Regions from separate parts of the Exiguobacterium sp. s125 genome, predicted to be linked through region 1. Evidence: riboswitches for the same ligand, from Rfam matches in the RefSeq annotation. Region 1 holds a riboswitch; each other region holds the start of a gene.

Region 1 (3,113 bases):
GTAAAGGCTATTTACGCATCGAAACGTTTTCGGAAGGGGACCTGTTATGTGTGACGGGTGAACCGATTGACCGGATGTATTTCATCGTCGAAGGAAAAATTAAAATCTCTGCAGCATCGGCTGAAGGGAAACAACGGATTTTACGCTTCAAAAAGGCGATGACGGTGATTGGTGATGCGGAATATATCAATCAACGGGAAGTCTTGAATACCATCGAGGTGATTACGGACGTTGTGGCACTCAGCATTCCGTATGCGATCTTACGTGAGCACAATACGACGAACACCTTTTTACAATTTTTACTGCGGGTCATTACGACCAAGTGGTACGCGGACTCGAAATCAGCATCATTTCATGTCCTCTATTCGGTCGAAGAACGATTTGCCGGATATCTGTTATCGATTACCTCGGACGTTTCCGACAGTCTGTTTTATCAAGAGATGCGAACGTCGAATCTCCATGACGTCGCCGATTGGCTCGGGACGAGTTACCGTCATTTAAACCGTATCATCTCAACACTTTGTGAAGAAGAAATCTTGGCGAGACGACGCGGGAAAATCATTATTTTAGATGTAGAGCGGATTAAAGAAAAAGCGAACGGAAATAGTTACGAATAAGGAGGGGCTAGCATGGGACTAGGTATGTTTTGTGCGATTACGGCAGGAATGATGATTAGTTTACAGACGGTATTGAATGCACGGATGAGTCATGCGTTCGGGGCATGGGCGACGACGACCCTCGTCTTTTTTGTCGGGTTCATCGGTTCACTGTTTGCGCTACTCGTATTTCGGGGTGGCACATTCTCGAACATTCAAACGGTCGAACCGCTTTATTTATTCGGTGGTCTGGTCGGTGTCGGTGTCGTATTTTGTGTGATGCGCGGGATTCAGTTGCTCGGTCCATCGATTGCGATTTCGGTCGTCTTGATTTCGCAACTGAGTTTTGCATTATGTGTCGACTTGTTCGGTTGGTTCGGTTTACCGGAACTTGAGCTTTCGCTCGGACAAGTCGCTGGATTGCTTGTGATGCTAGCCGGTATTTTTGTGTTGAAACGATATCAAGTCGTAGAAATCGAATCTTCGGATGAGTTGTCGGAAAAGGTATCGTAATTCTTACGGTTAACTCTGGCAGTATAAAGTCGATTTTTTAGCGTGAAGACGAATCAGTAGTTGTGGAATGAAAGATTCGTTCTTTTCGTTGCTTTCCTCGGGCGAGGCGCAAGCCGTTGCTCCTTGATCCTCACGGACAACGAGCAGGGTCTTGCCAGCCTCTTGGCAGCGCGTGTTCACGCGCTTTTTCCCGTAGGAGTCAACGAAAAACGAAGCTTTCAGGGTGTACCGCAGAGAAAATCATAGAGTAGTGTTAGAGCACAGTCTGTCTCGAATCGCTTTGAAGACGAGATGAGACAGGGAAACGCGAACGGATTGCCTCTTGTTATAGCATAGTCACTCTTCATAAGAGTTTGTCTACATGCTGAAAGCCCGCACGAAGCGGGCTTTTTTAGTTTAGACAGATACTTCTTCTTTCCAAGCCACATCGATGAATTCATCGCGACCGGATGCTTTCCGGTCTTTTTTGTAGTGTTCCGGATTCTTTTTGTGGAAGTTTTGATGATAGTCTTCTGCTGGATAGAAGGCTTGTGCCGCTTCGATTCGTGTGACGATCGGTTGCTTAAAGCGATTGCTCGCAGCAAGCGCGTCACGTGAAGCAATCGCAGCAAGGCGCTGTTCTTCCGTATGATAAAAGATGGCAGGTGCGTATTGTGTCCCACGGTCCTGGAACTGTCCGCCGGCGTCAGTCGGATCCGTTTGCGGCCAGTAAAGTTCGAGTAACCGCTCGTATGAGAATAACGCCGGATCAAATGTAATCTCGACGACCTCCGAATGACCGGTCGTGCCTGTTTTTATTTGTTCGTATGTCGGATTTTCGATTTGTCCTCCTGTATAACCGGAAACAATTCCGTGAATACCGGGCAGTTCTTCGAATGGTGTCACCATGCACCAGAAACAGCCTCCTGCGAATGTTGCTTTTTCCATCTATATCTCGTCCTTTCCGCTGGCGGTAGTCGCCTTGTAATCATTCGTGCTCTGACAGCGAGAAAACGAAAACGACTCCTTTGCTTGGTTGCAAAAGGAGTCGTCGCTTTTTATCAACCAAAGCTTGCGCTTTGCTGGTCGTAGCACCTTGCCACTGAAGGCAGGTTGCTGGGACGTCATCGATCCAGATCTCTCAGTCCACTCTTGATAAGTGTTATATGAAGTTGATTAAATTCGTTATCATTGATGTGATAATAGCATCTCTAAAACGACAAAGTCAATCATTAAGATTGTAAGGCATGCAGGACGGTCGCACCTAGAGATTTCGCGCCGACGAGTAGTGCCCGTTCATCGATTTCATATTTCGGATGGTGTTGCGGATAAATCGTACTCCCGTCCGTTTTGGCGGACCCCGTAAAGAAGTAGCTTCCTGGGATACGCTCTAAATAATAGGCGAAATCGTCTGCTGCCATCATCGGTTTGAGTTCTTTGACATGGGCTTCACCTAAAAATGCAGTCGCCTCTTTAACGAGATTTGTTTCTACCGGATGATTCCAAAGGGATGGATAACCCGTCGTAAAGTCGATGGAGTAGCTCGCACCGATTCCGGCACACGTCGTCCGAGCAACTAAATCGACCTGCTGGCGTAACTGGTGACGCAGCGCTTCGTCGAATGTCCGGATTTCACCGACAATCCGTGCCTCACCAGTAACGATGTTCGGAGCCGTTCCGGCATGGAATGAACCGATTGCGATGATGGCAGGTGAAAACGGATCAACTCGCCGACTGACAAGGTGTTGGAGATTACAGACGAGTTGTGCCCCGGCGACGAGTGCATCTTGTGTTTTATGAGGGGCTTGCGCATGACCACCCTGTCCGTGGACAACGATTTCGAATTCATCGATGGCGCACAGCGTATGTCCTGCGTGATAGCCAATTGTTCCGACAGGTAAGTCATTTTCGAGATGCGTACCGAAAATTGCATCGACCCCGTCAAGACAGCCGTCTTCAATCATTTGAATGGCACCACCCGGGAAGACTTCTTCCCCGTGCTGATGAATGAACACGATTGTTCCG
Region 2 (3,113 bases), on a different contig from region 1:
AATCCCGAGTTCTAAAAACCGGTCGATGATTGGAGCAAAACTAAACACATCATCACGGTTTCCACGAACGAATGCGCCGCCATGAGCATAAATCGCGACCGGAAACGGCCCTTCTCCCGGCGGATAATAAATATCTAACGTCAAGTCCTGCTGATTGACCGTCTTGTATAAAAGATTTCGTGGTGCTAATTGCTTTTCGGTAAGCGGCAAGACCGGCTCCGTCCATCTGAGTAAGGCTCCATAATTATTCCAAATACTCGCACCAGCAGCAGCCGTCGTCAAAATAGCGGCGCCACCCATCAACCATGCTGTTTCACGTTTCACCTCATCACCTCCAAGGCTCATTCCGATTTCACTTCTACTCTTCTCTTACCCGATTTATTTTGAACTAGAACTTCACAACATTCCGACTTGACGCTTTAATTTCCGTCGGATATAGTTAGAAAGTCCAAATCGGAACAATTACGTTTTAATTATCTTGGAGGGTTCATATATGAAAAAAATCATTCCAGCGTTAACCATCGCGACAGTAACTGCCAGTCTGCTCGCCGCATGCGGCTCATCGACTTCAAATTCAGACGAAGACGGTAAATTGCAAATTTATACGTCGACGTTCGCCACGGCAGCCATCGCCAAAGAAATCGGCGGAAAGGACGTCCAGGTCGAATTAATCGTTCCCCCTGGCGCCGACCCGCATTCGTATGAGCCGACTCCGAAGCAACTGACGACGATTGCGAAAGGCGATCTATTTTTACTTACCGGCACAACCCTTGAGCCGTACTCTGAAAAGATTAAGGAAAGTTTAGCCGGTAATTCCATTCGTTTTGTCGAGACAAGTAAAAATATCGACTTACTCGAAGCTTCCGCTTCGCTTCATACGCACGAAGAAGACGCACACGATGACCATGATGATCACGAGGCTGAAGAAGAGTCGCACGATCATGGACAATACGATCCGCATGTTTGGCTCGACCCGAACAACGCCAAGAAAATGGCTGACTCGATTACGACCGCATTAGCAAAGGAAGCACCTGACCGGAAGGAAACGTTTGATAAAAACCTCGCACTCTTTAACAAACAAGCAGATGAACTCGACCAAAATTTACAAAAAGCTGTTGACTCCGGTTCGAAAAAGGAGCTTCTCGTCACGCATGCCGCATACGGGTACTTGGCGGAACGTTACGGTTTCACGCAACTGCCGATTGCCGGTATTTCACCGTCTGACGAACCGTCCCAAAAACAGCTGGCTGCCATCGTCAAGGAAGCAGAGATGCATGACTTAAACTATATCGCCTTCGAAGAGACGGTGTCGCCAAAGGTCGCCCGTGTCATCCAAAAAGAAATCGGTGCCGAATCGATTACGATTCATAACCTCGAGTCCGTCGCAAAAGATCAACAAGATCAATCGTACTTTGATTTGATGAACGAAAACGTGACGACGCTCAAACAAGCACTGCAGTAAGGTACAGTTGACAAGCATTAAAAGATACGTTAGGGTAATAAACGTGTTTTAAACAACGACTAAACAACTAAATGACTTCTTTTTATCGCGAGAAACGGAGGGACTGGCCCAATGATGTTTCGGCAGCGGACGATTGATTCGTACTGTGCCAAATCCAGCAAGCTATGGCTTGAGAGATAAGAAGAGCGTCTTTTTCAGTAAAGACCTCCTTCTTTCTTGCGAAGGGGTCTTTTTTTGTATGCTGAAGAAATGGAGTGATTCACATGAACGAAACGGTTACGCCGAACAAATGGGCGTTGTTCCCCTTGTTCGTTTTCCTTGTATTATTCATCGGTGCAGGAATCTTCTATAACGACTTTTACAAATTCCCCATCTTGATTGCAGCTTTAATCGCCTTGATTTTTGCTGCTGCGACATCTAAGGGAGACATCAACCAGACCGTCGAGCGGATTGCCCGCGGTGCCGGAAATCCGGACATCATGATCATGGTCTTCATCTTTTTACTCGCCGGCACATTTTCTGGAACAGCGAATGCAATCGGAGCCATTGATGCGACCGTCAACGCTGCACTCAGTTTCCTACCCCAGTCTCTTTTAATGAGTGGATTGTTCATCATTGCCGCTTTCATCTCGATGGCGATGGGAACTTCGACCGGCACAATCGCTGCCCTTGCACCGATCGCACTCGGGATTCATGACGCGACGGGTGTCAATGTCGCACTCGCCGCTGCTGCCGTCGTCGGTGGAGCAATGTTCGGTGATAACTTATCGTTTATCTCAGATACGACAATCGCCGCTGTCCGGACACAAAAAACGAACATGCGTGATAAATTCAGAACGAACTTTTTAATCGTCTTGCCTGCTGCCGTCATCACTGTCATCTTACTCGCTTTCGTGTCAGGTTCCGGAGATGTCGTCGAAGCGAAAGCATTTGAATTTTATAAGCTGATTCCGTATCTTTCCGTCATCGTGTTCGCACTCTTTGGTGTCAACGTCATTCTCGTCTTACTCGGCGGGACGTTATTGACAGGCATCATCGGAATGATCGACGGTAGTTTCGGAGTAAGTGGATTTGTCCTCGCGATGTCTGACGGATTGATGGGGATGGCAGAAATCTCAATCTTGACGTTGCTGATGGGTGGACTCGTCAGCCTGATCACCTATAACGGTGGAATTGCTTATCTCAAAGAAACGCTGACACGAAAGATTTCGAAACGCCGGGGAGCTGAGTTCAGTATGGCTGCCCTCGTCAGTGCAACGAATCTCGCAACAGCAAATAATACGATTTCGATTCTTGTCGCCGGTCCGCTCGCTGCTGAAATCGCGGATACGTATGACATCGACCGGAAGAAGTCAGCCAGTATCCTCGACCTCTTTTCCTGTGGTGTTCAAGGAATCATCCCGTACGGAGCGCAACTTTTGATTGCCGCTGAATTGACGAAAACGGCGTCACCCGAACTGATTCCTTATTTGTTCTATCCATTTTTACTGTTCGTTTGTGGATCACTGGCAATCTTCTTCGGCTTCCCACGCCGGAAGAGTGATGCCGCACAGAAAAACAACATGTCGTAAAACAAACACCCCCCGTCGCTTCGTCTGCGACGGGGGGTTCACTTTATTTCTGTTTTTCTTGACGATTCAAAATGAAATAG
Region 3 (3,113 bases), on a different contig from region 1:
AACCGAAGCATGTCGAGAATGTCGCTTCCGGTTCTGTTACGCCACGCTCTGTCCCGGCTAACTTCGATGTATACCCGGATAAGAAGTGATACATCGCTTGCTCCTTCGTCAACTTACTGATTGGCGGCAGGACGCCGTAAGCATCAGCTGTTAAAAAGACAATCGTTTTCGGATGTCCGGCGCGTGATGGTACTGCAATATTATCAATCGCTGTAATCGGATAAGCGGCCCGTGTGTTTTCCGTTTTTGACGTATCATCATAGTCAGGAATTCGTGCATCATCGAGGACGACGTTTTCAAGGACAGTGCCAAACCGAATCGCATCAAAGATTTGTGGTTCTTTTTCGCGCGATAGGTTGACCGTTTTTGCGTAACAGCCACCTTCGATATTGAAGACGCCGTCGTTGGACCACCCGTGCTCATCGTCACCAATCAATTGACGACTGTCGTCAGCAGACAGTGTGGTCTTACCAGTACCGGATAATCCGAAGAATAAGGCGACGTCACCCTCATGACCGACGTTAGCCGAGCAATGCATCGATAAGACGTCTCGTTGAGGTAAAAGGTAGTTCATGACAGAGAAAATCGATTTTTTGATTTCGCCCGCATATTCTGTTCCACCGATTAAGACAATCCGATGTTCGAATGACATGGCGATGAACGTTTCGGAATTCGTTCCATCGACTTTCGGATCTGCTTTGAAGTGAGGCGCATAAATAACCGTGAAAGGCTCAAAAGCAGCTTCTGTCGGATATTCACGCAAAAATAGTTGTTTTGCAAACAAATTATGCCAAGCATATTGTGTCACGATCCGAACCGGAAGGGTAAAATGAGTGTCTGCACCAGCAGCAGCTTCTGTGTAGTAGAGCTGATCTGCTTCATTCATGTAGCGAAGAACTTTTTGTAAAAGTTGCGCGAAGTTGTCTGCTTCCATCGGTTGATTGACATGGCCCCAATCGATATGTGACTCGCATGACTGATCGCGAACAATGAACTTGTCTTTAGGTGAACGACCTGTAAATTTCCCCGTTTCTACAGACAGAGCGCCATTTTCAGCAAGAACCCCTTCTTCGTTACGAATTGCATGTTCGACTAGCTCAGCAACAGATAGTTGTTTGAACACATGCTCCTTCTTGAGTAGCTCTTCGATATTCAGGACCGTCATCGGCATCCTGACCCCACCTTTCCCCTACGTTGGTTTAGCTCTGACATTTAGTATGACACATTTATTATATATGACATACTAAAGGATGAGCAATCCTTTTTTAGCGCTGATTTCTATTTATTTGGAAACGCTTTCAGCATTAACAGTTTAACATCTCTTCGGGAAAGTTTCGACTAGAAATTAAAACGTAGCTTGACAGAGTGGTCACAACTTTATATCATGTAATTCGTAACGGATACTCTTATTCTGAGCAGGTGGAGGGAACAAGGCCCGAAGAAACCCGGCAACCGTCCTACATTAAGAATTCTATTAATGAAGGAAAAGGTGCTCTCCTGAAGCGAAGTAAACACTTCGAACGATAAGAGGGTAAAGGAAGAACGCACAACCTTTCCCTGACCATTTTTTGGACATGGAGAGGTTTTTTTCATTTTACCGTCCCACTCAACTAGGGGAAATGAGTACACCGTCAAATTCTTTTTTGGGAGGGTCAAACATGACAAACCTTAATCGCCGACTATTTACGTCGGAGTCAGTTACTGAAGGTCACCCGGATAAAATCTGTGACCAAATCTCGGATTCTATCTTAGATGCAATCCTCGCAGCCGATCCGAATGCTCGTGTCGCTGCTGAAACATCTGTCACGACAGGACTTGTCCTCGTCGCAGGTGAAATCACGACATCGACTTATGTCGATATCCCGAAAGTCGTTCGCGAAACAATTCGTGAGATTGGCTATACACGCGCTAAATATGGTTTCGATGCAGACACTTGTGCTGTATTGACTTCAATCGATGAGCAATCAGCAGATATCGCTCTCGGTGTTGACCAAGCGCTTGAAGCACGCGAAGGTAACATGTCAGATGAAGAAATCGATGCAATCGGTGCAGGGGACCAAGGTCTCATGTTCGGTTATGCAACGAAAGAAACGCCTGAATTGATGCCACTTCCGATCTCACTTTCACACAAACTTGCTCGTCGTCTCGCAGAAGTCCGTAAAACTGGACAACTTGACTACCTCCGTCCGGATGGTAAGACGCAAGTAACTGTAGAATACAATGAGAACAACGAACCGGTTCGTGTCGATACAATCGTCATCTCAACACAACATGCAGAAGAAGTGACGCTTGAGCAAATCCAAGCAGACCTGAAAGAGCATGTCATCGCACCTGTGATTCCATCAGAATACATCGATGCGGAAACAAAGTTCTTCATTAACCCGACAGGTCGCTTCGTCATCGGTGGACCACAAGGTGATGCAGGATTAACTGGACGTAAAATCATCGTTGATACGTATGGTGGCTATGCACGTCATGGCGGCGGCGCATTCTCTGGTAAAGATCCAACAAAAGTTGACCGTTCTGCAGCATATGCAGCACGTTACGTCGCGAAAAACCTCGTAGCTTCTGGTCTTGCAGATAAAGCAGAAGTTCAACTTGCGTATGCGATTGGTGTCGCGCACCCAGTATCGATTGCAGTTGATACGTTTGGAACAGGTAAACTTCCAGAAGCACAACTCGTCGAACTCGTTGCCGAAAATTTCGATCTTCGCCCAGCAGGGATCATCAAGATGCTTGATCTTCGCCGTCCGATTTATCGTCAGACAGCAGCTTATGGTCATTTCGGTCGTACAGATATCGAATTACCATGGGAGCAAACAGATAAAGCAGCAATTCTTGAAGAACAAGCGAAACGATTCGCTTAATTTTCAGTTCAGAAGCAGACTCGCATGAGTTTGTTTCTGAACTTTTTTTGTTTGTCTCGAACTTTGCAGGGAAACGAATGATTTTTCTAGAAAAGGGTAAAAGAACATGTACCGGTAAACGGAAAAAAGGGGGAGTCCGATATGGAGATACGCGAAGCAATTCCTACTGATGCGGCACGCATTCATGATATTGCCATTACCTCTTGGATGGATACGTATGAAGAGATTTACTCGGAAAGCTCGAAA
Region 4 (3,113 bases), on a different contig from region 1:
CGTCAAGATACGTCTCGAGTGCTTCAATCGAGTGGAACAATTGAACGCCGAGTCCTTTACCGGCACGATTGTGTTTCGTGATGAACGACGATACTCCGATGTTTTGAGCGGCTTGGACGATTTGATCACGTCCGACGGCTGCCGTCGTTTTCGGAACACGGATACCTGCTTTTCGTAAGGCGGTGTATTGGTTGACCTTACTGACCTCGAGTCGTAACGCACGGGTTCCGTTGAAAACGGTCCGGTCATGTTCTTCGAGCCAAGCGAGGACCCCTTCCGTCAATTCTGGTGCATAGCGGTGCCCGCGCGTATGGGACGAGGCACTCATCCGGCTGTAAAAAACGCCTTCCGGTGGTGTTTCATCGAGTGGGACGACCCCTTCGTTGAGGTGCCACTGTTCATACGGTAAGTTGAGTTCCTCGAGTCGCTTGATTAAATGATCCGTCCATTCCTGATTTTCGTGTAAGATATGAATTTTCGTCATTTTAGTTGACCTACCTTTCGTTTCGCTTCGACGCGTGGCATGACCTCGCGGGCAAAGCGTTCCATTTCTTCGAGTTGCGGAGAAAATTGAAGCAAGAGCAATGTCACGCCGACTGCTTCAAATTCAAGAATCCGTTCTGCGATTTGATCCGGCGTCCCAATCAAGTTCGGACGCAGTCCCCGGTTTGAGACCGAATAGTCATTTCGTTTGACCTGTTGTTCGAGTTGCGATTTACTGACGAAGTCGTCATACCCGGCATATCCGGCACCGTCTTCTTTAACGTTCGTAATCCGGTGCCATTCTTCGAGCGCCGCTTCTTCCGTCTCGCGACAGATGATGTAGGCCGCCAGTCCGAAACTCGCAAGCGGCTGCTTCCCGGTCGCCGCGCGGCGGGTTTTCATATCCGTAATTTTCGTCGCGACTTCATCGACCGTTCCTCCATGCATGACATAGGCATCACAGTGATTGACGATCGTCTGTTTCCCCGTCTCACTCTCACCACCAGCGTAGAGCTTGATTCCGGGACGCTGAACGGGTTTCGGGTGAAGCTCTGCCCGTTCCAGCTGATAGTACGCCCCATCAAAACTATAGGGTGATGCGTCCGCCCATAATCCTTTCATGACCGTCACGAATTCTTCCGTCCGGGCATATCGTTCGTCATGGGCTGTAAAAATCCCATTGTATTGACGGGCTTCTTCCTCCCACCAGGCCGAGACGACGTTGAGCGTAAAACGTCCGTTACTCAACTGATCGAGGTTCGCCGCCATTTTTGCTGTCGTCGCCGGATTATGAAAACCGGGCCGGACGGCTGTCATGATTTCCAACCGTTCCGTTGTCGCCGCAATCGCCGCTGCCGTCGTCCACGCCTCAAGACTCGGTTCGGCTATTCCTTTAATGTCGTTTAAGTTCAATTCTGCAATCAATGTCGTAGAAAAGCCAATCCGTTCTGCCGTCTGTGCGACTTGTTTCGCATAATCGAATGTCGCTGGCATTTGTTCATCCTCGACGTTTCGTAACCAACCCCCGAAGATTGGTAACCAAAATCCGTATTCCATCCCCTGTGCCCCCTTTTTGCATAAAAAATCGCTCTTTTCGTTTAGAAAAGAGCGACGAATGTCTACTGTCGGCTCTTATCTTCAAAGGAATAAATTCCTCTTGGAAGTAGCACCTTCCGCTCATGCGGGGTTGCTGAAGTGTCGTCGGGCCAGTCCCTCGACTTCTCGTGATAAGAATAATTGAAATTAGCGTACATCTTTTAGCAGAGTAAAGCAACCTTTAAACCTTCTTTTCCTATCGGAATTAAAAAAACATTTGGAAAATCACTCTGTTTCTTGATACTTCTTTGTCTAGAAGCTAAAAACAGGAATTGCACATCGGTTTAAGATGGCAATCCCTGCTTTGTATGGTGCTGTTCAAAATCAATTCATTCTGGTGATACGAACGGTGAGTCATTGTGATTTGCATCCATCATGGCTGTCCGGTGACCAGTCGTCGAAACTTCTTCCCCACGCACGCGATCGTAGAACTTCGCGATTGTGACGCTGAAGTACGGGCCAATCCAGAGGAAACCGATTCCGATCGTAACAATTCCGAGCAAGAACCAACCGATGAACGAAAGGACGAGGAAAAACGCCTCTTTTTTGTGTCCATCCATCATTTGGCGTGAACGCGTAATGGCATCAAGGATGCCAATCGATGGTTCGTCCCGAATGATGTAATACGTCAACATGTAAGAGAATGACTTAATGATTCCTGGAATGATGAAAAGTAAGAACCATAGCCCTAAGAAAAAGGTTTGGACGATTGACACTCCAATGGCTTTCAAGAACATTTTGTACGGCTCAAACAAATCGGCGACTTTCGTCTGCTCGTCTCGGGCGACAGATAGGGCGAGCCATGACCATCCCATTGCAACCGGTAAGGTCAACACCGTCAAGAGCATACCAATCAAGTCGATAAATTGGAAATCCTCTTCGGGTGAGGACGCAAATCCGTTCGGAACGCCTTGAATGATTAAGAACAACAACATCATTAATGCCATGAAGCCCCATCGTCCCTGCAACGACTCGCGCGCTGCTAATTTTAATTGTTTTGACATCGAAAGATCCTCCTCAAAAATAAGTGCTACCTTTCTTTACGGTTTATTTTTGAGGAGGTTTCACTTTTTAACGCTCGTCTTTTAGTAAACGTTGGACCATTGCTTTTTCAAGTTGTTGCTGGCACGCCGTATACAAAGAGCTTCGTCCATCGAGTCGTTCAATCGCAAACGGAATATCGTGCTTTTTTGCTTGCACGAGGACATGTGCCGCTGCTGCGTGGGAGACGCGACTTTTGATGACGACGATCGCATCTGTCTTTTTCGCGAGACAGGCAATTTTTTTCGCAGCTTGGGCATCACCGCCAAGATGGATTAATTCGACTCCCGTCTCCGCAAAGAAGTCGCGGTAGACGGCGCGCTGTTGCTCATTACCGACGATGACGAGACGCATGCCGTCGTAGGAAGCAAAATCGAGTGCCGTTTTATCGACGAATTCGATTGGTTGACCTGGTAATGTCGTCGTATCGAGACGTTCGAGTTGCTGGACTTTCTTTTCCCGGAGGCGCCGCTCTTTTTTGACTTTCTTCGCCT

The links. Region 1 has a riboswitch for S-adenosylmethionine ahead of msrA (peptide-methionine (S)-S-oxide reductase MsrA). Riboswitches for the same ligand answer to the same signal wherever they lie in the genome.
Region 2: linked by a shared signal. The riboswitch ahead of KNQ05_RS09790 (Na+/H+ antiporter NhaC family protein) and the one ahead of msrA (peptide-methionine (S)-S-oxide reductase MsrA) in region 1 are both predicted to bind S-adenosylmethionine.
Region 3: linked by a shared signal. The riboswitch ahead of metK (methionine adenosyltransferase) and the one ahead of msrA (peptide-methionine (S)-S-oxide reductase MsrA) in region 1 are both predicted to bind S-adenosylmethionine.
Region 4: linked by a shared signal. The riboswitch ahead of KNQ05_RS10470 (LLM class flavin-dependent oxidoreductase) and the one ahead of msrA (peptide-methionine (S)-S-oxide reductase MsrA) in region 1 are both predicted to bind S-adenosylmethionine.

Annotation. Positions count from the first base shown of each region.
Region 1 is NZ_JACSMI010000005.1:39,957-43,069, reverse strand. Features, by position in the region: gene KNQ05_RS12225 (Crp/Fnr family transcriptional regulator) at 1-617, shown strand, start outside; gene KNQ05_RS12220 (DMT family transporter) at 630-1,109, shown strand; gene msrA (peptide-methionine (S)-S-oxide reductase MsrA) at 1,506-2,036, opposite strand; SAM riboswitch class I at 2,144-2,250, opposite strand; gene KNQ05_RS12210 (M20 metallopeptidase family protein) at 2,321-3,113, opposite strand, start outside.
Region 2 is NZ_JACSMI010000003.1:14,240-17,352, forward strand. Features, by position in the region: gene KNQ05_RS09780 (alpha/beta hydrolase fold domain-containing protein) at 1-324, opposite strand, end outside; gene KNQ05_RS09785 (metal ABC transporter solute-binding protein, Zn/Mn family) at 494-1,462, shown strand; SAM riboswitch class I at 1,542-1,645, shown strand; gene KNQ05_RS09790 (Na+/H+ antiporter NhaC family protein) at 1,726-3,033, shown strand; gene KNQ05_RS09795 (hypothetical protein) at 3,077-3,113, opposite strand, start outside.
Region 3 is NZ_JACSMI010000001.1:357,758-360,870, forward strand. Features, by position in the region: gene pckA (phosphoenolpyruvate carboxykinase (ATP)) at 1-1,171, opposite strand, end outside; SAM riboswitch class I at 1,404-1,530, shown strand; gene metK (methionine adenosyltransferase) at 1,659-2,867, shown strand; gene KNQ05_RS01735 (GNAT family N-acetyltransferase) at 3,009-3,113, shown strand, end outside.
Region 4 is NZ_JACSMI010000003.1:156,924-160,036, forward strand. Features, by position in the region: gene KNQ05_RS10465 (ATP-grasp domain-containing protein) at 1-484, opposite strand, end outside; gene KNQ05_RS10470 (LLM class flavin-dependent oxidoreductase) at 481-1,539, opposite strand; SAM riboswitch class I at 1,612-1,716, opposite strand; gene KNQ05_RS10475 (DUF975 family protein) at 1,908-2,582, opposite strand; gene KNQ05_RS10480 (DUF2325 domain-containing protein) at 2,650-3,113, opposite strand, start outside.